Alloyangia pacifica: one gene and its partner. The protein of the gene in region 2 interacts with the protein of the main gene of each other region in a pairwise test. Links are inferred from orthologs where the notes say so. Each region holds a gene or a part of one and is shown on either strand. Other genes may lie near its edges. The genes, in order: CEW88_RS19410 and parE.

Region 1 (3,090 bases), on a different replicon or contig from region 2:
GCCTTCATCAGCTGCCAGCCGGTGTAGTTCGAGCAGCCGGCGTAGCGGATCTTGCCCTGCCGGGTCAGCGTGTCGAGCGCCTCCATGGTCTCCTCGACCGGGGTCAGCCCGTCCCATTCGTGGATGTGGTAGATGTCGATGTGGTCGGTGCACAGCCGCTTCAGGCTGCGCTCGCACTCGCGGATCAGGTGCCAGCGGCTGGCGCCCTCGTCGTTCGGCCCGTCACCGATGCGCATCCGCGCCTTGGACGAGATCAGCACCCTCTCGCGCCGCCCCTCGAGCGCCGCGCCGAGGATCTCCTCGGCCAGACCCGTCGAGTACATGTTGGCTGTATCGAGCAGATTGATGCCGTGATCGAGGCAGGTGTCGATGAGCCTTTGCGCCTCGGGCACGCCCTGCGCGCCCACCATGCCGAAATCGCCCTTGCCGCCGAAGGTGAAGCTGCCCATGGCGAGCGCCGAAACCTTCAGCCCGCTGCGTCCGAGTTGCCTGTAATGCATGTTGTCTCCTTCTGTGCGTCGCGGTCGTGGCGGCTGGCTCAGCCCTGCGCCGCATCCCGTGCCACGTCGCGCATGACCTCGATAAGGATCAGCGCCACGGTGCCGCCGGCATCCGGCAGGCCGCGCGATTTTTCCTGGAAGGCCGCCGCTTTGCCGTGCTGCGCAACCATCAGCTTGGTCGCTTCCAGCGCTTCTTCCGCGGCCTCTGCCGCGGCCTCCAGCGCCCCAGAAAGACCCACGTCGCTGCCCTCGAGCGCGGCGGCGATCGGGTCGAGCACGTCGAGTACCGTCTTGTCGCCGAGCTGCGCCTTGCCGCGCTGCGCCACACCGTCCGCATAGGCGCGCCAGAAGGCAGCCGCCTCGGCGGTGCCGAACTGCTCGGCGCCCTCCAGCGCCTTGAAGCCGCGCAGGAAACCGGTGGCCATTAATGTGCCCATGGTCGAGGGCGCGGCCTTGGCCAGCGCCGCCCCCGCCGCCTTCATCTGCCCGGCGACGGACGCGCCATCGAGCCCGTGCACCGCCTCGTTGGCGGCGGCAAAGCCCTTGGACATGGTGATCCCGAGATCGCTGTCGCCGACCTTGCCGTCGAGCGCGATCAGCGCCTCGCGCTCGGCCGCGAAGCGCTCGGCCCAGGCGGTGTAGAGCGAGCGCATCTGCTCCGCAGTCAGTGCCATGGTCTTATCCCTTGATGTGCTTGAAGAACGGCGTGTTCGCCGGCTCGGCAATCAGCGGCTCCAGCTCGTCGTCGAGGTGCAGCACCGAGATCGACGCCCCGGCCATTTCCATCGACGTGGCAAACTCGCCGAGCCAGCAATGGCGGATCCTCACGCCGCGCTCCTCCATCAGGATCGAGACCCGGCGGAACAGGACGTAGAGTTCCTCGAGCGGCGTGCCGCCGAGGCCGTTGAGCAGGACGGCCACCTCGTCGCCGGAATTGTAGTCGGTCTCGGCGAAGATCTTCGCCATCATCGTGTCGACCACCTCGTCGGCGGGCTTGATCGTCTCGCGCGAGATACCCGGCTCGCCATGGATGCCCATGCCGATCTCCATCTCGTTCTCGCCGATCTCGAAACCGGGCTTGCCCACCTCGGGCACGATGCAGGGCGAGAGAGCTACCCCCATGGTGCGGGTGCGGGCGCGGGCCTTGTCGGCGATGCGGGCGACCTCTTCGAGCGGCAGCATCCGAGCCGCCGCCGCGCCGGCGGCCTTGTAGAGAAAGAAGATCCCGGCCACGCCGCGGCGCTTGTGCTCTTCGCCGACCACCGAGGAGGCGACATCGTCATTGCCCATCACGGTGCGGGTCGCGATGTCCTCCAGCTCGGCCAGCTCGCCGGCCATGTCGAAGTTCATGATGTCACCGGTGTAGTTGCCGTAGAGGTAGAGCACCCCGGCGCCCTGGTCGACGTATTTGGTCACCTCGAGGATCTGGTCCGAGCTCGGCGACTGGAACACCCCGCCCACGGCGCAGCCGTCGAGCATGGTCTCGCCGACGAAGCCGAGGAAAGTCGGCAGGTGTCCCGAGCCGCCGCCGGTGACGATGCCCACCTTGCCGGGCACGGGATTGGCGGTCACGTAGCAGCGCAAGTCGCCTGCGGCATAGGTCACTTCAGGGTGGGCGCGGTAGATGCCGTCGAGCATCTCGTCGACGAAGGCCTCGGGATTGTTGAGAAACTTCTTCATGGGCTCACTTCCGGGTTCGGGATTGCAGTTTACGGCGGCGGGTCACGAAGAAGGCCGCGGCGAGAAGGATGAAGGCGCCGACCACGACGCGCTGCCAGGTCGAGGGGATGCCCACCAGCACCAGCACGTTATTGACTACGGTGATCAGCAGCACGCCCGTGACGGTGCCTAAGACCGAGCCGGTGCCGCCGGTGATCCGCGCCCCGCCCAGCACCACGGCGGCGATCACGCCGATCTCGGTCCCCACGAGGTCGAAGGGATTGGCCATGCGGTTGGCGCAGACGTGCACGATCCCCGCCAGCCCGGCGAGCCCGCCGGCGAATGCGAAGACGAAGAGATGCACCCGGCGCTGGTCGTAGCCGAGCCGAGCCGCCACCTCGGGGTTGCCGCCGGTGGCAAATATGGCGCGGCCCATCAGCGTGCGGTTGAAGATCACCCAAGTCAGCAGCGCGGCGGCCGGGAAGACCAGGAAATACCAGGGCAGCGTCACCGTCGCGCCGTTCGCGGTGGTGACGTCGAACATCGAGGCCTTGCCGAAGGCGACCATCTGCGGCGGCAGCTCCATCAGCCAGACCGTGCCGACAAAGGCCAGCAGGATGCCTCGGAACAGGTATTGCGTGCCGATGGTGACGATCAGCGCCGCCACCTTGAGGCCGTGCACCAGCCAGCCGTTGACCGCCCCGAGCATGGTGCCGCCGAGCACGGCGATGACCAGGATTGCCGCCATCGGCAGCCCCGGCGCGACCTTCAGCACGAAGAGCGTCAGCGAGTACATGGTGAGCGCCGCGATTGCGGTGAAGCTGACGTCGATACCCCCCGCCGCGAGGATCGCGAAGACCCCCAGCGCGAAGAGCCCGGTGACCACCGAGGCGCGCCCCATGTCGATCAGCGAAGTCGGCGACAGGAAGGC
Region 2 (3,255 bases):
AAGGTCTGCGTGCCGTGGCACGCGACCCCGAGCTTCTGCGCGAGATGGATTTCTGGCAGAGCCGCTTCATCGGCTTCATGGGGCCGGTCGAGGACGAGGTTCCGCCGCCCCGGGTCTTCACCGCGCTGCAGGCGCGGCTTTTCGGAGACGCGGAACCGCGCAGCGTCTGGCGCGACCTCCTTGCCCCCGAGAACCGCGGCCTTCTGGTGCTGGTTCTCGCGGTGAAGCTGGGCGTGATTGCGCTGGTGCTCTACGCGCTCTTCTGAGCCGACAGGCTGTCACCGCCAAGCGCGCGGCCGAGCGTCATCCAGATCGCGATCGCGGCGACCACGGTCGCAAGTAGGGCCACAAGCAGCAGCTCGAGGTGGCCCGCGACGCCATTGGTGAGCGCATAGATCACGAGGGCAACAAGAGGGATATGAACCAGCGCGAAGCTGGTGATCTGAAGGCGCAGGAGCGTCGTTTTGGTCATGGGGCTCGGCGTTCGTCTGTCGTGAATGGAACAGCCATAGGGTGTGCCATACGCGGGCGGAAAACAACCACCTTGGGTGCTTCTTCGCCGCCGCGCGCGGCCTTGCGCCGGCTCAGACGTCCAGTTCTTCCACGAACCGCGCGTTTTCCTGGATATACTGGAAGCGCAACTCGGGCTTTTTGCCCATCAGCCGCTCCACCAGATCGCCGGTCTCGCCGGGCTCGTCCTCGTCGATGGTGACGCGGATCAGCTTGCGCGTCGCCGGATCCATCGTTGTTTCCTTGAGGTCCTTGGCGTCCATCTCGCCCAGACCCTTGAAGCGCTGTACGTCGATCTTGCCCTTGCCGCCGAGGCCTTTGGCCAGCATGGCCTCCTTCTCGGCGTCATCGGCGACATAGATGCGGCGGGCGCCCTGCGTCAGCCGGTAGAGCGGCGGGCAGGCAAGATAGAGGTGGCCATTGTCGATCAGCGGCCGCATCTGTGTGAAGAAGAAGGTCATCAGCAGCGAGGCGATATGCGCGCCGTCGACGTCCGCGTCGGTCATGATGATGATTTTCTCGTAGCGCAGATCATCGACGTTGAACTTCGTGCCGATGCCGACGCCGAGCGCCTCGCAGAGGTCGCGGATCTCGGCGTTGGAGCCCAGTTTGTTTGAGGCTGCGCCGAGCACGTTGAGGATCTTGCCCTTCAGCGGCAGCAGCGCCTGGGTCTCGCGGAAGCGCGCGCCCTTGGCCGAGCCGCCGGCCGAGTCACCCTCGACGATGAAAAGCTCGGTGCCCTCGCGGCTCTTGGCGGTACAGTCGGTCAGCTTGCCCGGCAGGCGCAGCTTCTTGGTGGCCGACTTGCGGGCGGTTTCCTTTTCCTGCCGGCGGCGCAGCCGCTCCTCGGCGCGCAGCACCAGAAAGTCGAGGATCGCGCCCGCCGACTTGGTGTCAGAGGCCAGCCAGTTGTCGAAATGGTCGCGCACCGCGCCTTCCACAAGGCGCTGCGCCTCGGTGGTGGCGAGCCGATCCTTGGTCTGGCCGACGAACTCAGGCTCGCGGATGAAGCAGGACACCAGTGCGCAGCCGCCGGTCATCAGGTCATCGCGGGTGATGTTGTTGGCCTTCTTGTTGTTGACCAACTCGCCATAGGCGCGGATGCCCTTGAGGATCGCGGCCCAGAAGCCCGCTTCATGGGTGCCGCCCTCGGGGGTGGGAACCGTGTTGCAGTAGGACTGGATGAAGCCGTCGCGCGACGGGGTCCAGTTGATCGCCCATTCCACCTTGCCCGGGGCGTTGAACTTCTCGCGGAAGTCGACGGTGCCCGAGAAGGGCTTGTCGGCATAGGTGCTGGCGCTGCCGAGGCTCTCGGTCAGGTAGTCGGCGAGGCCGCCGGGGAAGTGGAAGGTCGCCTCCATCGGCGTGTCGCCGTCGGGGATGGCGGACTTCCAGCGGATCTCGACGCCCGAGAAGAGATACGCCTTGGAGCGCACCATCTTCAGCATGCGCGAGGGCTTGAAGCGGTGGTGGCCGAAGATCTCCTCGTCGGCGTGGAAGGTCACCGTGGTGCCGCGGCGGTTCGGCGCGGCGCCGACCTTCTCGACCGGGCCCTGCGGGATGCCGCGCGAGAAGCGTTGTTCGAAGAGTTCCTTGTTACGCGCCACCTGCACGACCATGGAGTCCGACAGCGCGTTGACCACCGAGGCGCCGACGCCATGCAGGCCGCCCGAGGTCTCATAGGCGTCGCCCGAGAACTTGCCGCCCGCGTGCAGCGTGCAGAGGATCACCTCGAGCGCCGACTTGCCCGGGAACTTGGGGTGCGGGTCGATCGGGATACCGCGGCCGTTGTCGCGGATCGAGACGGAATAATCGGCGTGCAACTCGACCTCGATGCGGTTGGCATGGCCGGCCACCGCTTCGTCCATCGAGTTGTCGAGGATCTCCGCCACCATGTGGTGCAGCGCCCGCTCGTCGGTGCCGCCGATGTACATGCCGGGGCGTTTCCGCACCGGTTCGAGCCCCTCGAGAACCTCGATCGAAGAGGCGTCATAGGAAGCGGATTCGGTTGCGGCGAGGAGGTCGTCGGCCATGTGTTGCTGCTCGTTCCCGGATTCTGGTTGTTGCCAACTATGGCAGAGCGCGGCTTGCGGGAAAAGCCCCGCACCCCATCATCATGGGGATGACGCTGAGGATCAGGCCGGATCTTGTGGTTCCATGCGCGACCAATGGGCGCCCATGGCGACAATGCAGGAGGTTCCGGAGGCATAGGTGATGACCATCGTCCAGTTGTCGCGCGGGTCGAGCCAGAGCTCGAGCACTTCGTCCGGGCTGCGCAGGCCGGTGGAGGCAAGCGTCGCGCCCTGCTGGCGTTTCAGGCGCTGCGTCATGCGTGACGAGGGTTCGCAGATCACCTCGGCAATGGGTGAGGTGGCCGCGGCGGGAAGGCCGAAGAGGCTGCCGGACAGGGCGGCCGTACAGGCCGCGACAATCGCCGGAAGGGGAATCGAAACGCTGCGCCACATGCGGAAGAGTGTAACGTCTTCATGACGAAATCCCTAATACGGGAGGGGTGGCTGCGAAAAGTTTCGTCGGGCGCAGGAGCCCGAGGGAAAAACGAAATGCCCGGCCTCATCACGAGGCCGGGCATCGGTCGCAGGGCCAGCGGCCCCGCAACGCGTCTGGATCAGAAGCGGTAGTTCAGCGAGACGTTGAACTGGGTGTTCTTCAGTTCCATGTCGTCGGCGTCGAAGTCGGTGAACTCGTTGTAGGTGATCTCGGTGCCGACGGTCCAGTTGTCGGTCA

The links.
Region 1: the proteins of parE (region 2) and CEW88_RS19410 interact in binary tests that used the Escherichia coli proteins (3 or more experiments, as listed by UniProt). The link is inferred for Alloyangia pacifica from one-to-one orthologs.

Annotation. Positions count from the first base shown.
Region 1 is NZ_CP022191.1:48,944-52,033, forward strand. Bases 180-2,952 are described here. They hold CEW88_RS19410 (dihydroxyacetone kinase subunit DhaK), read right to left. Parts: upstream 2,181-2,952; coding sequence 1,179-2,180; downstream 180-1,178. Other genes in these bases: CEW88_RS19400 (aldo/keto reductase), read right to left, coding at 180-500; CEW88_RS19405 (dihydroxyacetone kinase subunit L), read right to left, coding at 539-1,174; CEW88_RS19415 (ABC transporter permease), read right to left, coding at 2,185-2,952. Also shown: more of CEW88_RS19400, read right to left, coding at 1-179; more of CEW88_RS19415, read right to left, coding at 2,953-3,090. UniProt on the Escherichia coli protein: Dihydroxyacetone binding subunit of the dihydroxyacetone kinase, which is responsible for the phosphoenolpyruvate (PEP)-dependent phosphorylation of dihydroxyacetone via a phosphoryl group transfer from DhaL-ATP.
Region 2 is NZ_CP022190.1:474,603-477,857, forward strand. Bases 65-3,002 are described here. They hold parE (DNA topoisomerase IV subunit B), read right to left. Parts: upstream 2,544-3,002; coding sequence 585-2,543; downstream 65-584. Other genes in these bases: CEW88_RS15140 (hypothetical protein), read left to right, coding at 65-266; CEW88_RS15145 (hypothetical protein), read right to left, coding at 251-472; CEW88_RS15155 (hypothetical protein), read right to left, coding at 2,646-2,975. In the rest of the region: more of CEW88_RS15140, read left to right, coding at 1-64; CEW88_RS15160 (outer membrane protein), read right to left, coding at 3,137-3,255. UniProt on the Escherichia coli protein: Topoisomerase IV is essential for chromosome segregation; it is the principal protein responsible for decatenating newly replicated chromosomes. It relaxes supercoiled DNA.